One region of the Apilactobacillus sp. EABW-1NA genome, then DNA from elsewhere that is predicted to be linked to it. Evidence: a T-box and tRNA genes for the amino acid it is inferred to sense, from the RefSeq annotation. Region 1 holds a T-box; the other holds one or more tRNA genes.

Region 1 (9,399 bases):
CTGTAAATAATGAAATCGGTGCAATTCAACCAATCAAAGAAGTCGGGGATCTTTTAAAGGATTATCCTAACATCAGTTACCACATTGATTCAGTTCAAGGAATTGGTAAGGGTATTCAAGACTTGATTTTCAATGATCGTGTTGATTTTGCTACTTTCTCAGGTCATAAATTCCACGCACCAAGAGGTGTCGGTTTTATGTACAAACGAAGTGGTAAGAAGATTGCTCCATTAATTACCGGTGGGGGTCAAGAACGTAACCTAAGAAGTAGTACAGAAAATCTACCTGCCATTACCGCAATGGCCCGTGCTTTACGTCTATTATTAGATGATGAAGATAAAAAGGTTGCAAAACAACGTAAAATCAAGCAAAATATTTTAGGACATATTTCTAAATTTGATAAAGTAAAGGTCTTCTCAAAGGATAACGAACACTTTGCACCACATATCTTATGTTTTGCAATCCTAGGAGTTCGTGGTGAAACTATCGTTCATGCTTTTGAAAGTCATGGAATCTTTATTTCAACTACAAGTGCATGTTCTTCTAAACGTCACGTTGCCTCAGGTACTTTATCAGCTATGAAGGTTGATGAAGATGAAGCAACTAGTGCTGTGCGTGTTTCATTAGATGAACATAACACAATGGAAGAAGCAGATCGTTTTAACGAAGTCTTTGACGAACTTTACGAAAGATTTAAAAAGATTAACTCATAGAAAGGAAATCCGTGAATGCAATATACTGAAATAATGGTCAGATACGGTGAATTATCCACAAAGGGTAAGAACCGTAAAGACTTCATTAAGCAACTAGGCAAGAACGTTGACAGAGTGTTGCATGATTTCGAAAACCTAAAGGTAAGTGCTAAGCGAGATCGTTTGCACGTTACTTTGAACGGGGATGACTCAGATAAGGTTATCGAACGTTTAAAGGATGTTTTTGGAATTGAAAACTTTTCTCCTTCAATCAAGGTAGAAAAGGATATCGATAAGGTTAAAGAAACCGCCGTTGAAATGGTGAAAGCCCAATTCAAAGATGGTATGACCTTTAAGATTGACACTCGTCGACAAGACAAGCATTTCCCAATGGACACTCACGACATTAATGATGCTTTAGGTGGATACATCTTGAGCAACGTTGATGGTATCAAGGTTCAAATGAAGAACCCTGACATCAAGTTAAGAGTTGAAGTTCGTATGAACGGTATCTTCTTATCAAGTGAGACCATTGACGGTGCCGGTGGATTACCTGTCGGTACTGGTGGTCGTGCTACTATGATGCTTTCTGGTGGAATTGATTCACCAGTTGCAGCATACATGGGAATGAAACGTGGAGTGAAGTTAGATATGGTTCACTTCTACAGTCCTCCATACACAAGTGAACAAGCATTAGCTAAGGCAAAAGAATTAGCTGCTAAGTTGACTCGTTTTGGTGGTAACATTCAATTCATTCAAGTTCCATTTACCGAAATTCAAGAAGAAATTAAGGAAAAGGTTCCTGAAGGATACTTAATGACTATCCAACGTCGTATGATGTTAAGATTGGCTGCTAAGTTGACACTAGACAGACACTGTAAGGGTGTCTTTACTGGTGAATCACTAGGTCAAGTAGCATCACAAACTCTTGAAAGTATGATGGCAATCAATGACGTAACTACTGTTCCGGTATTGAAACCATTACTTTCAATGGATAAGACAGAAATCATTAAGATTGCTGAAAGAATTGATACTTACGACTTATCAATTATGCCATTTGAAGACTGTTGTACAGTCTTTACTCCTCCTGCACCAAAGACTAAGCCTGATCTAGAAAAGACTAGAGCATGTGAAAAGTTAATTGATGTTGAAGGACTAATGCAACGTTCATTGGACAAAGTTAAGATTATCGACATTAAACCAGGGGAAGAATTCTTGAATGCTCAAGAAGATGTTTTCGCTGAACTACTATAATCTATCAAAAGAGATCATCTTTATTGATGGTCTCTTTTCTTTTTGCTTGCAAATCAATCGTGTAAGTTGTATTTTAAATAACTAGCAACTACCAATTAAGGAGATTTATAACATGCAACTAAAATTTTTAGACAAACCAGTTGAAACTATTAAAGAACCAATGGATAAGGGACAAGCACTACCAGATTTCAAAGTCCTAGATTCTAACAACAAAGAATTCACTAACAAGGACTTCATTGGCAAGCCAGCATTGATTTTAACTGTTCCAGACGTTAACTCAAGAGCATGTAGTCTAGAAGCTAAGAAGTTTAACAGAAAGTCAGACAAGTACGAAAATGTTGAATTCTACACCATTTCAAAGAATACTGTTGAAGAACAAAGTGAATGGTGTGCAGCTAAGGGTGTTGAAAGCATGCACTTACTGTCAGATGTTGATAATAACTTTGGTATGGCTTCAGGTACTTATGTTAAGGATATTGATGCATTAGCTCGTGTGGTTTATGCTATCGATGCAAATGGTGAAATTGTTTACCGTCAAGTTGTTGAAGAAATTGGTTCACAACCTGATTTCAAAGAAGCTGAAGCTGTTGTTGAAAAATTAAACAAATAGAGTTGACGATTTTCCAAAAATTGTCTAATATAATCAATATAGATTACAAATGCGAAGATCAAGAGAGTAGTTTTGATGACGAGTATCAGAGAAAAGATGATTAGGTGAGACATCTTTCCGTTATCAAAATGAAGGTAGCTTGTGAGCATTCATATTGATATTGATAATTTAGATATGAACGGGCCATCGTTAATTGGATTAAGAGAAAGTGTTTTTTAATGCTTTAAATTAGGTGGTACCGCGAGCACTTCGTCCTATTGGATGAAGTGCTCTTTTTATTTACTGGAGGGATGGACTATGGCAAAAGAAACTGAAATGTCTACAAAGTATGACCATGACGCCGTTGAATCAGGTCGTTATGAAAAATGGCTAGAACAAGACGTTTTCAAACCAAGTGGTGACAAGAAGGCAAAGCCTTACTCAATCGTTTTACCACCACCAAACGTTACAGGTAAGCTTCACTTAGGACATGCATGGGATACAACCTTACAAGACATGTTAATCAGACAAAAGAGAATGTTAGGATACGATACTCTATGGGTTCCTGGTATGGACCATGCTGGTATCGCTACTCAAGCTAAGGTTGAAGCCAAACTAAGAGACCAAGGCGTTTCTCGTTACGACTTAGGTCGTGAAAAATTTGTCGACAAAGTTTGGGAATGGAAAGATGAATATGCAGCAACTATCAAGAAACAATGGGCTAAGATGGGACTTTCACTTGATTACTCACGTGAACGTTTCACTTTAGACGATGGTTTATCAGAAGCTGTTCGTAAAGTCTTCGTTGATTTATACAACCAAGGCTTAATTTACCGTGGTGAATACATTATCAACTGGGATCCACAAGCACAAACTGCTTTATCAGATATCGAAGTTATTCATAAAGATGATAAAGGTGCTTTCTACCACGTTAAGTACCCATTTGTAGACGGTACTACTTTTGATGGTAAAGATTACATTGAAATTGCCACTACACGTCCTGAAACTATGTTTGGGGATGTTGCTGTAGCTGTTAACCCAAGTGATGAAAGATACAAAGACATCGTTGGCAAGAAGATTATGGTTCCTTTAGTACAAAGAGAAATCCCAATCATTGCTGACCAATATGTAGACCCTGAATTTGGTACTGGTATGGTTAAGATTACTCCAGCCCATGACCCTAATGACTTCAAGGTTGGTAACAGACATGACTTAAAACGTATTAATACTATGAATGGTGACGCAACTATGAACGAAAATGCCGGCAAGTACGTTGGTATGTATCGTTTTGATGCTAGAAAAGCAATGGTTGCTGACTTAGAAGACCAAGGTTACATGCTAAAGATTGACCCAATTGTTCACTCAGTTGGTCACTCAGAAAGAACCGGTGTACAAGTTGAATCAAGACTTTCAACACAATGGTTCGTTAAGATGCAACCACTAGCTGACCGCGCAGTTAAGAACCAATCAACTGATGATAAGGTTAACTTCGTTCCAGAACGTTTTGAAAACACATTCACTCAATGGATGGATAACATCCATGACTGGGTTATTTCAAGACAATTATGGTGGGGTCACAGAATTCCAGCATGGTACAACAAGCAAACAGGCGAAATGTACGTTGGAATGGAAGCTCCTAAGGATGCTGAAAACTGGGAACAAGATCCAGACGTTCTAGATACTTGGTTCTCATCTGCATTATGGCCATTCTCAACTCTAGGTTGGCCTGATGAAAACTCAGAAGACTTTAAGCGTTACTTCCCAACTAATACTTTAGTTACTGGTTACGACATCATCTTCTTCTGGGTATCAAGAATGATTTTCCAAAGTCTAACATTTACAGACCGTCGTCCATTCAAGGATGTTTTACTTCACGGACTAATGCGTGATGCACAAGGTCGTAAGATGAGTAAATCACTTGGTAATGGTATTGATCCAATGGATGTTATTGATAAGTACGGGGTTGACGCATTGCGTTGGTTCTTAGCTACTGGTAACACAGCTGGACAAGACGTTCGTTTCAGTTACGAAAAGATTGAAGCTGCTTGGAACTTCATTAACAAGTTATGGAACGCTAGTCGTTACGTAATCATGAACCTAGGTGACATGGAAAAACCAGAATTACCTGATTCATCAGAATGGAACCTAGCAGACAAGTGGATTCTAAGTAAGTTAAACAGCGTGGTAAATCAAGTTACTGATCACTTTGAAAAGTACAACTTTGGTGAAGCTGGCCGTGCATTATACGACTTTATTTGGAACGACTTCTGTGACTGGTACATTGAAATGAGTAAAGAAACTCTAACTGGTGACGATGAAAAGGCTAAGAATAACACTAGAAACATCCTAGCTTACACACTAGACAAGATTTTGAAACTAATGCACCCAATGATGCCATTTGTTACCGAAAAGATTTGGTTAACAATGCCTCATGAAGGTGAATCAATCGTGGTTGCTCCATACCCAGTTAACCATGACGAATTCAAGGATGCTAAGGCAGAAAAAGACATGGCTGCGTTAATCGAATTGATTAAGGTTGTTAGAAATATCAGATCACAAGCTAATGCTCCAATGTCATCATCAATCGACCTATTGGTTAAGACTGACAATGACGACTTGAAGAACATCTTTGAAGAAAACAAGCATTACATCGATCGTTTCTGTCATCCAAAGGAATTATCAATTGGTTCAGATGTTGTAGCTCCTAAGTTAGCTATGACTGGAATCATGACTGATGCTGAAATTAGTATTCCTTTAGCCGAACTAGTTGATTTAGATGAAGAAATCGCTAGAATCGAAAAGGAAATCGAAAACTACACATTTGAGGTACAACGTGCCGAAAAGAAACTTGCTAACAAGAAGTTCGTTGACAATGCTCCAGAACAAGTTGTTAACGCTGAAAAAGAAAAGCAAGCTGATAACCAATCTAAGTTAGATGCTGCAAAGCAACGACTAGAAGAAATTAAGAGTCAAAAGTAATTTAGATTAATTAAAGAGTCGGGCGATATTGGCCCGGCTCTTTTTTGAAGGGATGACAAAGATGGATTATGAAACAGCACTTAGCTTTATCCATGGTAGATATAAGTTCAAAAAGCATCCAAGCTTAGACATTATCAAGGACCTTTTGAATCGTTTAGGTAACCCACAAAAAGACATCAATGCTATTCATGTCGCTGGAACCAACGGAAAGGGGTCTACGGTAGCCTACCTTAGAAATATCTTTCAAGCAGACCATAAAACTGTTGGAACGTTCACGTCACCATTTTTAATTAAGTTCAACGAACGCATTAGTGTGGATGGCAATCCGATCTCAGATGATGATTTAATTGAGTTGGTAGAAAAAATCAAACCAATTGCTGAAGAAATGGATGAGACAATATTGGGCGGTGGTCCAACTGAGTTTGAAATTATCACTGCTATGATGTTTTTATACTTTGCCAAGCATCCAGTCGATGTTGTGATTGTCGAAGTCGGAATTGGCGGTATTTTAGACTCTACCAACGTGTTTGAACCTACTGTCTCAGTGATTACAACGATTGGGATGGATCACATGAAGCTGTTAGGTGATACGATTCCAAAGATTGCTAGTCAAAAAGCAGGAATTATTAAAGAAAACCGTCCAGTCGTAATTGGTAAGGTCGATGACGACGCGATGGAAGTTTTCAAAAATAAGGCGGCAGAACTCGATGCACCGCTATATGCTTACGGCAGTGAATTTAATACTTCTAAACCAGTCATGAACAAAAACTGGCAACAATCATTTGATTATGAAGATGATGACAACTTGGTTCGAAACATCGAGACCAGCTTGCTAGGTTTTTACCAACCACACAATGCAGCATGTGCGATTAAGGCATATGTTTTGCATCAACAAGATAAGGGGAAAGAGGTTAATAGTTCAGCAATCATAAGTGGAATTGCTAAGACAACCTGGCCAGGTCGTTTTGAAAGAGTTAATGACCAACCACTAGTTGTCCTAGATGGTGCCCACAATATCGATGCCGTTAACGAAATCAAGAAGTTATTAACTAGTGATTTTGCATCAAACGAGATTTATATCATTATCGGTATCCTATCCGATAAAGATTACATGGATATGCTGAATATTTTAGGTAGTATTAAGAATGTTCATTTAGTATTAACTAGGTTTGAGGCATACGGTTTAAGACAAAGTGTCGATGTAGATGAGATAAGTGGTCAGATTAATGCCAAAAATCCGGTGTCTGTTATCGATGATTGGAAGCAAGCAATTGCTCAAACTGCTGGTGAAATGTCAGAAGATGACATGATTTTAATCACTGGATCGTTATATTTCATCTCAGATGTGCGAAAATTATTCAAATTAGAATAAAAAATTGTTAAATTTTAAATTCTTTAATGATAAATGTTGCAAAATCGTATACACTAGAGAGTGTTATTAAAAATTAAAAAATAACTATGGTATACTGAGAAAGTATGCAAAATAAGGTGAAATTAAAAATAGCCAGCCAAATGTAATTATGAAGGGATGAAAAACTGTGTTTGGATTTGGAACTAAAAATATTGGAATTGATTTAGGAACTGCCAACACAATTGTTTACGTTGATGGTAAAGAAATTGTGTTAAGAGAACCTTCAGTTGTTGCTAAGAATACAAAAACTGGGGAAATCGTTGCAGTTGGACAAGAAGCAAGAGATATGATTGGTCGTACTCCTGCTAGTATTTCTGCAATTAGACCTATGAAAGATGGGGTAATCGCAGATTACGAAACTACTGTTACAATGCTAAAATACTACATTAACAAGACTGTAGGACATGCTTCAGGTAAGCCTTACGTTATGGTCTGTGTACCAAGTGGTATTACTGCTGTTGAAAAGAGAGCCGTAATCGATGCAACTCGTGTTGCTGGTGCTAAGGATGCTTATGTAATCGAAGAACCTTTTGCAGCTGCCATTGGTGCTGGCCTACCAATCATGGACCCAACTGGTAGCATGGTTGTTGATATTGGTGGTGGTACTACTGATGTTGCTACTATCTCCTTAGGTGGTATCGTATCAAGTAGATCACTTCGTGTAGCCGGTGATCGTCTAAACGACGCCATTGCGGCTTACATCAGAAAGAAGTACAACCTACTAATCGGTGAAAGAACTGCTGAAAAGCTAAAATGGGATATCGGTTCAGCTTCAATTGAAGGTGCTAAAGATATCGAAAACGTTACTATTCGTGGTAGATACCTACTAACTGGTTTACCAAAGAGTGTGGAAATTACTGCTGAAGACGTAGCAAACGCTATTTCAGAACCAATTCAAGAAATCATTGGAACTGTTAAGGAAACCCTTGAAGAAACATCTCCAGAAATCTCTGCCGATGTTATCGATCATGGTATTGTCTTAACTGGTGGTGGTGCTTTATTGAAGAACTTACCACAAGTTATTTCAGAAGCTACTAAGGTTCCAGTTTCAATCGCTAAGAACCCGCTAGATTGTGTTGCAATCGGAACTGGTGAATCATTAAAGAGCATTGATATTATGAAGAGAAAATAGATTAAATAAGCGGGGAGGTTATCTTCCCGCTTATTTACTAGTTCGGAGGATTGAAAAATGCGTAAGTTTTTCTCCAATCGAAAGTGGTTAACTGCCATTTTGATTTTTATTATTTGTTTAGGTTTCATTTCCGTTTCTGTTTCAACCAGAAATAACAAATCAATGCCACCATTTATCCAACGTTTTGGAAATGACGTGGTTGGAATTGCTAGCTGGACTGTTGCTGTTCCAGCAAACTCAGTTAGACATGCCGGTGAAACTGTAAACAATCTAATTAACACATACAAAGAAAATCAAAAGCTAAAAGCACAAGTAGAAACAATTACAGCAACCAAGGTTAGAGACCAAGCTATTCAAAGTGAAAATGATCAACTAAAACGTGAACTTAACATTAAAAGTGGTTTGGCTGATTATAATCCAATTGTTGCTGAAGCTTTAGTTAGAACTCCATCAGCATGGAACGACCAATTTGTTATTAACAAAGGTTCATCTGCTGGGGTTAAGAAGAACATGTCCGTTCTTGGCGCTAAGGGATTAATTGGACGTGTCATTGAAGTCAATAACAGTAACAGTAAAGTAGAATTAATTTCCAATACTGTTGATTCTGACAACAAATTCCCAGTTGAAGCTACCAATTCAAAAGGTGAAACTGTTAACGGAATTATTAACGGTTATGACAGAAAGACTGGTCAATTAATCGTTGGTCATTTAAATACCAAGGTTAAGATTAAGGTAAATGATAAAGTATCTACAAATGGTCTTGGTGGAATTACACCAAAGGGTATTTACGTAGGTAAAGTTGCAAAGGTAACAACTGATGATTATGGAACTGCTACTAAGTTGTACATTCAAACTCCAGCAAACATGAATGATTTAGAAGTTGTTACAGTTGTAGATAAAACATCATAGGGGTGATTAGGATGAGAGAACACCAACCAATTAGATATGTTTTCATAATTGGATTGTTCATTTCTTTGTTCTTGGATGGATCAATTTCATTAATTTTTAGTCACCTTCTATATGGAAAATATATACTAGTCCCAAGCATTACATTTGCATGGTTATTCTTTGGTATGTACTTCATTAATCGAACAAACGAACACGTTGAAATATGGGCATCCATTGCCGGATTATTGTTTGATTTGTTCTATACCGGTATATTAGGGGTGTACGTAATTGTCTTCCCACTTGCAATCATCATCGGTAGAAAGCTATATCGTTTCTTACCAATGAACATTGTGACCGGATTATTTTCATTTGCGTTTAACATTGCACTAATCAATGTTTTAGCTTATGGATTAAATCGTTTAATGAATGCTACTAACATGGCAGCTGGGTACTT
Region 2 (9,399 bases), on a different contig from region 1:
ATTGTGATGAACCAAAGAATTCCTTAATTGAAGCTACTACAGGACGAATGTTGATTAATTGTTGTGGAGTAACAGTACTAGTGTCTTGAATTGACATACGTTCTCTTACTACACGTTCCATTCTTGCTAGACCAATTCTGAATTGGTTTTGTAGTAATTCACCAACAGAACGGATACGACGGTTACCTAAATGGTCAATATCATCAGGTTCACCAATTCCTTCTTGCAAGTTGAAGAAGTAGTTGATAGCAGAAATAATATCTGCTGGAGTGATGTGATGGTAATCCAATGAGATGTTGTCGTTTCCAATCATGTTAACAACATGATCTGGGTCTTTTTCTGATTGTACTTTGATGATTTGTACAGTCATTGGTTCTGGAACAACTGATTGTTCTGAAGGGTTGAAAGTGTATGCCTTGAAGTCTTCGCGGTCCAAGTATGGAGCTAATTCCTTCATGACATTCTTATCAATTACAGTACCCTTCTTAGCAATAATTTCACCAGTATCTGGATCAGCTAAAGTTTCAGCAAGGGTTAATCCTAGTAAACGAGTCTTTAGGCTTAACTTGTTGTTAGTCTTGTATCTACCAACAGGAGCCATGTCGTAACGTTTTGGATCGAAGAAACGAGTAGTCAATAGGCTACGAGATGAATCAGCAGTCTTAGGTTCACCCGGACGTAGACGTTCGTAAATGTCCTTTAATGCTTCTTCAACACGTGAATCTTCTGTGTCTTTGTGGACATCTTTTTCAAGAGTCAATGAAAGACTATCATTGCTACCCAAAATTTGAGTAATTTCGTCATCTGAACCGAAACCTAATGCACGAACTAGTTCAGTAATTGGTAGCTTTCTAGTTCTATCAATACGAACGTATGATAAGTTCTTTGCGTCAGTTTCGAATTCCATCCAGGCACCACGGTTAGGAATTACAGTAGTACCATAGCTGATACGTCCATTCTTGTCTTCTTCTTTGTGGAAGAATACACCAGGAGAACGAACTAATTGTGAAACAATTACACGTTCCGCCCCGTTAATAATGAAAGTACCTTGATCAGTCATCAATGGGAAATCGCCAAAGAATACATCTTGGGTCTTAATTTCACCAGTTTCATGATTGGTCAATTTCAATGTGATATGAAGTGGAGCTGAGTAGTTAGCCTCATGATCTCTTGCTTCATTAACAGTGTACTTAGGTTCTAATAATTGGTAATCAACGAATTCTAAGGATAGTTTTCCTTGGAAATCATCAATTGGCATAATGCTGTTAAACATTTCACGCAAACCTTCATCTAAGAACCACTTGTATGAATCGGTTTGAATTTCAATTAAATTAGGTAAATCAAGAACTTCCTTGATTTGAGAGTAACTTCTACGAATACGGTGTTTACCATATTTAACTAAATGTCCTGCCAAGTTCTTCACCCCTCCAAAAATTTCTACGTAAGTGAAATATTACAATTGTGTTACAAATGCATTTTTTTACCCTTTTTATCTAAAAATGAGCAAAAAAAAACCAAAATAAGCAATTCAAATTGAAGCTTATTTTTGGTTAATATAGGCGTGTCTGACGGACAATAGATCGCCGACACACATTTCACTTCGTAGTTATATATTTAGTATGATACTCTCGAAGGTATACAAAGTCAAGATTTAGACAATAAAAAAGAGGGATAATTCCCTCTTTTTTATTATGCCTTAACGGCTTCTTTTTTAGTGATTGTAATCTTGCCTTTAGATGCTCCGATTGAAACGTCATCCCCTGGTTTAATTTCACCAGAAAGAATTTCTTCAGAAACTTTATCTTCAACATCGTTTTGCAATGCACGACGAATTGGACGTGCACCGTATTCAGGATTGAAACCATTCTTAGCAATTAATTCGATTGCTGCTGGAGTCATCTTCACGTTGATTCCTAAGTCGTGAACTCGTTTCAATAAATCGTTAGCCATTAGCTTAACAATTTCTTGAACTTGTTTTTCGTTTAGTTCGTGGAAGATGATTGTTTCATCGATACGGTTTAAGAATTCTGGTCTGAAGAATCTCTTCATTTGTTCTTCGACCGTCTTTCTCATTAGCTTGTAGTTTTCATCGTCATGATCTAGTTCAGCACCAAAACCAACAGTCTTCTTATCACGTAGTGTTCTAGCACCTAGGTTAGAAGTCATGATTAGGACAGTATTTCTAAAGTCGACATGTCTACCTTTAGAATCTGTTAGGTATCCATCATCTAATACTTGTAGTAACAAGTTGAAGACATCTGGATGAGCCTTTTCTACTTCATCGAATAGGACAACTGAGTATGGATGTTGTCTTACCTTTTCGGTCAATTGGCCACCTTCATCGTATCCAACGTATCCTGGAGCTGAACCAACCATTCGAGAAGCTGATTCCTTTTGCATGTATTCTGACATATCAATTCTGATAATGTCATCCTTTGAACCAAACATTTCTTCAGCTAAGTCCTTAGCTAATTCAGTCTTACCAACACCGGTAGGACCTAAGAAGATGAATGAACCGATTGGTCTATTTGGATCCTTGATTCCACTTCTAGCACGTCTAATTGCACGTGATACGGCAGAAACGGCTTCGTTTTGACCAATAATCTTCTTGTGTAGGATTGATTCTAGGTTAACCAAACGCTTGCTGTCAGCCTTAGTCATCTTAGTTACTGGAACCCCAGTCCATTCTGAGACAACCTTAGCGACATCTTCACCGGTTTCTTCGATATCGAAGTTGTGGTCTTCTTGACGTTGCTTTTTGATATCAGCGGTTTCTTGACGCTTAGTCTTTAGTTCTTCTTGTAGTTCTTGTTCCTTTTGACGAAGTGAAACGGCATCTTCGAAGCGTTGTTCTTCGATGGCACTTTCCATTTGAGTACTGTATTCGTTAATCTTGTTTTCTAGTTCTTCTAATGGATTGTTTTCGTCTAGGTTGTTGATTCTAACCATTGCGGCTGCTTCATCCATCAAGTCGATTGCCTTATCAGGTAGGAAACGGTTGCTGATGTATCTGCTTGATAAATCAACGGCCTTTTCAATCGCATCATCGGTAATCTTTACTTGGTGGTGGCTTTCGTACTTAGGACGAATTCCCTTTAGGATTTCGACAGCTTCATCTCTAGTAGGTTCATCAACTGAAACAGTTGCGAATCTTCTAGCTAATGCACCATCTTTTTCGATGTACTTTTGGTATTCATCCAAAGTAGTAGCACCGATGGTTTGAAGATCTCCTCTTGCAAGCGCAGGCTTTAGGATGTTAGAAGCATCGATAGCTCCTTCAGCACCACCGGCACCCATTAGAGTGTGTAGTTCATCAATGAATAGGATTACATTACCAACTGACTTGATTTCACTGATAATCTTCATTAAACGTTTTTCAAACTCACCACGGTACTTAGTACCAGCGACTAGAGTTCCCATTTCAAGCATCATAATACGCTTATTTTGCATGTCTTCTGGAACTTGTCTGTGAGCAACCTTTAGTGCCAAGCCTTCAACAACAGCAGTCTTACCTACCCCTGCTTCCCCGATTAGCACTGGGTTGTTCTTAGTACGACGACTAAGGATTTGAATTACACGTTTGATAACATCGTCTCTACCAATAGTAGGATCGATTAGACCATCTTTGGCTGACTTAGTAAGGTCAGTAGCAAGTGAGTCTAATGTAGGAGTAGTTCCATTGTTTCGAGCTGCTCTAGTTCCTGGTAGTGGAATGTTCTTTGAGTTTGAACTTGAATCGCCTGGGAATCCCATCTTGCGTAATAGCACCTTCTTTACGTCGTTTACTTCGACCACGTTTAGTGCCACTAGAATTCTAGCAGCTAAAGTGTCTGGAGTATCTAAGATGGCAAGTAATAAGTGTTCTGTTCCTATCTTAATTGCACCGTATTTCTTCGCAATTTGGCCAGATAAGGTCAAGATTGCTTCAGCCTTAGGTGAGTATGGTAGGTATGTGTCCTTGTCTGAATCGGTTAAGTTACCGTATCCAACCAAGATTTCCATTTCGCCTTTAATATCATCTTCGTGTACATCGCATTGCTTTAAGGCTGACTTTGCGATGCCGTTATCTTCCATAGATAAAGCTAGTAATAAGTGTTCTGTCCCAATCCCTTGGTGGCCAAACACTTTGGCTTGTTCTTGTGCCAAAATCAATACGTTCTTTGCGCTTGGAGTAAAAATGTTATCCATATCGTGCCTCACTTTCTAGCTTTTGTATCTTAAATGATCAAGTATTGCGACCATTATATTCGCTCTAATCTCATTTTCAAGTAGTTTGTTGCCAACGGCTAGTGTCTGCTTGTTAATAGATGCTAACACTAAATCGGCTTCATTGTCAGTAATTAGATCATTTAACACCAAAGTGTTGATAATTGCTTTACCCTCACGTTGTGTTAAATCGTCGCCAATGGCATTAATCAGCGTATCTAAAATATCTATATTATCAAGCAGCTTCACCTTTTCAATGCGGATATATCCACCGCCACCACGTTTACTTTCGACTACGTATCCATTTTGAATGGTAAACCTAGTCTTAATAACGTAGTTAATTTGTGATGGAACCACATCAAAATGGCTGGCAATATCAGATCTACTTATTTCGACTCTCTCGTCTTCAGCAATCATTTCCTTTAAATACTTCTCAATAATATCCGAAATATTCTTACCCTGCATAATACCACCTCTTTCTTTGACTAATTCTGACTATAATTATACGGACTTATATTGAAAATGCAAAGATTTTTAACGAAAAACAAAAAAGAGAAAACAAATTAATGTTTTCTCTTTTGGTTATATTATCGGGAAGACAGGATTCGAACCTGCGACCCCCTGGTCCCAAACCAGGTGCTCTACCAAGCTGAGCTACTTCCCGAAAATAAAAAAATGCACCCAGTAGGAGTCGAACCTACAACCTTCTGATTCGTAGTCAGACACTCTATCCAGTTGCGCTATGGGTGCATAATAGTATTAAATTATTGAAATGCCGAGGACCGGGATCGAACCGGTACGGTTATCACTAACCGCAGGATTTTAAGTCCTGTGCGTCTGCCAATTCCGCCACCCCGGCAGAACTATGCAAAAGCGGAAGACGGGATTCGAACCCGCGACCCCCACCATGGCAAGGTGATGTTCTACCACTGAACTACTTCCGCATAATGCCGACTAGATGATTCGAACACCCGACCTCTTCATTACTAGTGAAGCGCTCTAGCCAACTGAGCTAAGTCGGCAGCAATTATGCAAATTGCAAATGCGGGCGAAGGGATTCGAACCCCCACTTCCATAAGGAAACTAGAACCTAAATCTAGCGCGTCTGCCAGTTCCGCCACGCCCGCATGATTATATTAAAATGTATATGGCATAGAGCCAATGAGCCGTGGCAGGTTCGAACTGCCGACCCTCTGATTAAAAGTCAGATGCTCTACCGGCTGAGCTAACGGCTCATATGGAGGATACAGGGCTCGAACCTGTGACCTCCTGCTTGTAAGGCAGATGCTCTCCCAACTGAGCTAATCCTCCATGAGGTCTTCCAAGTTATCTCTTAACAAGACAACTATTTAATAATATCATTTCTTTCAAGTGATGTCAACAAGAAATTTTACTTAATTGTTGATATGACTTGCTTCTGAGCCGTTCTCTTTAACTCAACAAAAGATATTATATCTAAATTTCTGCTATCTGTCTACCCTTTTTTTCAAAAAAATAAAAAAGCGACAATCTTTCGATTATCGCTTTAGTTATAACTATTCAATTAGTCTTCTTTTTCGATCTTAGTCTTACCACCCATGTATGGTTGTAGTACTTCTGGAATGTTGATTGATCCATCTTCATTTTGGAAGTTTTCTAAGATAGCAGCTACAGTTCTACCAACAGCTAAGCCAGAACCGTTTAGAGTGTGAACATATTGTAGTTTACCATTTTCATCCCTGTATTGGATGTGTGCACGACGTGCTTGGAAATCAGTGGTGTTTGAACAACTTGAGATTTCACGGTAACGACCTTGAGCTGGCATCCATACTTCGATGTCATGAGTCATTGCAGCAGTGAAACTCATGTCACTAGTAGTTAATGTGATTACATGGTAAGGAATACCTAGCATCTTCAATAGGTCTTCTGCATGTGCAGTAATGCTTTCTAGTGCATCCCATGATTGTTCAGGTTTAGTGAATTGAACCATTTCTACCTTATTGAATTGGTGTAGACGAATTAGACCTCTTGTGTCTCTTCCGGCACTACCAGCTTCTGATCTAAATGCTGGTGATAGTGCAGTGAACTTAACTGGTAGTTTGTCTGCATCCATTACTTCATCTCTGTAGTAGTTTACCAATGGAACTTCGGCAGTAGGAATCATTGTTAAATCACTGTCAGCAATTTCGAAACCGGCCTTTGTTTCCTTAAACTTAGGGAATTGACCAGTACCAAACATTGATGCTGAGTTTACCATGTATGGTGGTAATACTTCTTTATAACCAGCCTTAGCATTTTGGTCTAAATAGAAGTTGTAAATGGCACGTTCTAGCTGTGCACCTGCACCCATGTAGTAAACAAAACGACTACCGGCAACCTTAGCACTTGCTTCGAAGTCTAAGATGCCTAACTTTTCACCTAAGTCCCAGTGATGTTTTGGTTCGAAGTCAAACTTACGTGGTTCACCGTATTTTCTTAGTTCAACGGCACCTTCTTCAGTCAAACTAACTGGAACGTCATCTGCTGGAATGTTTGGTAAGTGCGCCGCTAAGTCTTGTTGATCTTGTTCAACTTTTTCAAGTTGTTCATCTAATTCCTTAACTTCCTTACCTACTTGTTGCATTTCAGCGATGGCGTCAGCAGCGTCTTCCTTGTTACGTTTTGCTTCCGCAATTTTCTTTGATACTTCGTTCTTCTTAGCTTTTAATCCTTCACTTTTTACGATTAGTTCACGACGCTTTTCATCGTAACCTAATAGTTCATCGATTGTTTCAGCTTTGATATTTCTAGTAGCTAACTTTTCCTTTACCCAGTCAGCGTTTTGACGAATCATTTTCATATCTAACATAGTAAATACCTCCAATTTTGCAAATAAAAAAGAAGACCTCCATCCATTGGGACGAAGGTCTTCTTTTCGCGGTACCACCCAAGTTCTTAGCACATGCTAAACACTCGTTTGGAGATAACGGTCACCTGCCGTGTAGCATTACCTACCCGCTTTTGCGTATGCCGGAATTTCGACTTGCAATTCACACCAACCATTGCATCTCTTTGTTGTCTACTTAAAAACATACCTTGCGTTTATTTGTTGACTCAATAATATTATAAAAAAATGTGATTGGCAACTATTTTAAGTTCAATTCAGCAATTTTTTCATCAATTTGTTTTAGAACTGCTGCTAAATCTTCTTCGTTTTCGATAAAGTCAAACTTATCACCGTCGATTTGCATCTTAGGAGATAAATCGTAGTTGTCATACCAGTCGTTGTAACGACTATTTAAGTCTTGGTAATAGTTGTATAGTTCTGGATCTTTATCCACTTGTTCGTAACTTCTACCACGTTTTTTGATTCGTTTTAACATGGTATCGAATGAAATGTTGATGTGGATTAATAAATCAGGATTCTTTTGGTTCAATGAACCAGGAATTTCTTCCATCATATTTTCCAACAATGAATCGTAGATATCAGCTTCAGTTGAAGTGGCACGTTTCATATCAGCATTCAATCTAAATAGTAATGAATCTTCGTAGATAGAACGGTCCATAACACTTAACTTTTCGTTGTGGGCCTTTTCAATATTGTTTAGACGTGTATTTAAGAAGTAAATTTGTAATAAGAATGCATACTTCTTAGGATCCTTGTAAAACAATGGAAGAATTTCGTTATCGTCCACTGATTCGTAATACCCAGTTGAATCAAGATGAGCAGATAGGATCTTAGTTAAAGAGGTTTTTCCGGCTCCAATGGTTCCAGCAAGTACTATCATAATAATCTCCTTAATTTCGTTTTCTAATATACTATTTTAATACATTCAAGTCGTTTTGAATATGAAGAAATTGATGGCAAACAAAAAAGATGCCGTTAAAACGGCATCTTCATTATATTATTTTTCTTCATCTCTTAAATCAGAAGGAGATACATCAACCTTATCTAGAGGAATTAGATGTGTCTTGTGCTTAATCTTGTAACCAATGTATAGAATTAATACAAGTGGTACTGAGATGTAAGTAATTCCGATTTGTTCCCAATCCCAGTTAGCAAATGAGTTTACGTTTTGACCACAAATAACTAAGATACATAGAATTAAAGTAATGATTGGTCCAATTGGGAACCAAGTAGCATGGTACTTCAATTCGTCTAGTGAATGACCTTGCTTGATGAAGGCTCTTCTGAAACGGTAATGTGATAGTGCAATTCCGACCCAAGCAATAAAACCAGTAAGACCAGAAGCGGCAACTAACCATAGATAAATTTGTGGACCTTCGATACTTGTAATGAAAGTAAGTAATGCAATCACAGTAGTAACTGTTAAGGCACCAACTGGAATACCGCGACGGTTAGTCTTACCCATAGCCTTAGGAGCGAATCCTTGGTGAGCCATTGAGTAAAGCATTCTAGTTGAAGCATACATTCCTGAGTTAGCTGATGAAATGACTGAAGTTAAGATAACAGCGTTCATAATAGAAGCAGCGGCTGCTAAACCAGCACGCTTGAATACGATTGTAAATGGACTAATTGCAACATCGGTAGCACTTGAACCTAATAGATCAGGACTAGTGTAAGGAATGATTGAACCAATTACGAAGATTGCTAGGATGTAGAATAAGATAATTCTCCAGAAAACATCCTTGATCGCACGTGGAACGGCTTCTCTTGGGTTATCTGATTCACCAGCAGTAATACCAACTAATTCAGTTCCTTGGAATGAGAAACCAGCGACTACGAATACCGCTAAAATCATTGGAATACCACCAACGAATGGCGCTTGCTTGTAAGTGAAGTTAGATAAACCAATGTAGTGGCCACCCATGATACCAAAAATGGTTAAAACACCAACAGCTAAGAAGATAAAGATTGTAATAACCTTAATCAATGACATCCAGAATTCTGTTTCACCGAATGACTTAACTGATAATGCGTTCACACAAAGGATTAGTGCTAATGTAATCGCACTGAAAATCCAACCTGGCATGTGTGGTAACCAGAACTTCATTACTAAAGCTGCAGTTGAGATATCAACGGCAACGGTAATTGCCCAGTTGAACCAGTAGTTCCAACCCATGGCAAATCCAAGCGCTGGGTCAACGTACTTACCTGCGTAAGCCGCGAATGAACCTGAGATAGGTGTGTTGGTTGCCATTTCACCTAAACTAGTCATTAAAAAGTAAACCATTAGTCCCATTAATAAGTAAGCAACTAATGCTCCACCAGGT

What was found. A T-box is a leader RNA that pairs with one kind of tRNA and senses whether it is charged. The one in region 1 lies ahead of OEZ61_RS01995 (valine--tRNA ligase), so its partner is inferred to be a tRNA-Val.
Region 2: it encodes a tRNA-Val, which carries the amino acid that the T-box ahead of OEZ61_RS01995 (valine--tRNA ligase) is inferred to sense. The anticodon was not compared.

The regions. Positions count from the first base shown of each region.
Region 1 covers NZ_JAPDKO010000004.1:47,030-56,428, forward strand. Annotated here, with positions in the region: gene OEZ61_RS01980 (cysteine desulfurase family protein) at 1-713, shown strand, start outside; gene thiI (tRNA uracil 4-sulfurtransferase ThiI) at 729-1,946, shown strand; gene OEZ61_RS01990 (peroxiredoxin) at 2,059-2,556, shown strand; T-box leader at 2,602-2,816, shown strand; gene OEZ61_RS01995 (valine--tRNA ligase) at 2,854-5,514, shown strand; gene OEZ61_RS02000 (folylpolyglutamate synthase/dihydrofolate synthase family protein) at 5,576-6,886, shown strand; gene OEZ61_RS02005 (rod shape-determining protein) at 7,053-8,057, shown strand; gene mreC (rod shape-determining protein MreC) at 8,115-8,966, shown strand; gene mreD (rod shape-determining protein MreD) at 8,978-9,399, shown strand, end outside.
Region 2 covers NZ_JAPDKO010000010.1:45,641-55,039, forward strand. Annotated here, with positions in the region: gene OEZ61_RS04190 (DNA-directed RNA polymerase subunit beta) at 1-1,423, opposite strand, end outside; gene OEZ61_RS04195 (ATP-dependent Clp protease ATP-binding subunit) at 1,690-4,188, opposite strand; gene OEZ61_RS04200 (CtsR family transcriptional regulator) at 4,204-4,671, opposite strand; tRNA gene OEZ61_RS04205 (tRNA-Pro) at 4,797-4,870, opposite strand; tRNA gene OEZ61_RS04210 (tRNA-Arg) at 4,883-4,956, opposite strand; tRNA gene OEZ61_RS04215 (tRNA-Leu) at 4,980-5,065, opposite strand; tRNA gene OEZ61_RS04220 (tRNA-Gly) at 5,079-5,150, opposite strand; tRNA gene OEZ61_RS04225 (tRNA-Thr) at 5,155-5,228, opposite strand; tRNA gene OEZ61_RS04230 (tRNA-Leu) at 5,250-5,333, opposite strand; tRNA gene OEZ61_RS04235 (tRNA-Lys) at 5,369-5,441, opposite strand; tRNA gene OEZ61_RS04240 (tRNA-Val) at 5,445-5,517, opposite strand; gene serS (serine--tRNA ligase) at 5,750-7,033, opposite strand; gene OEZ61_RS04250 (deoxynucleoside kinase) at 7,311-7,952, opposite strand; gene OEZ61_RS04255 (amino acid permease) at 8,070-9,399, opposite strand, start outside.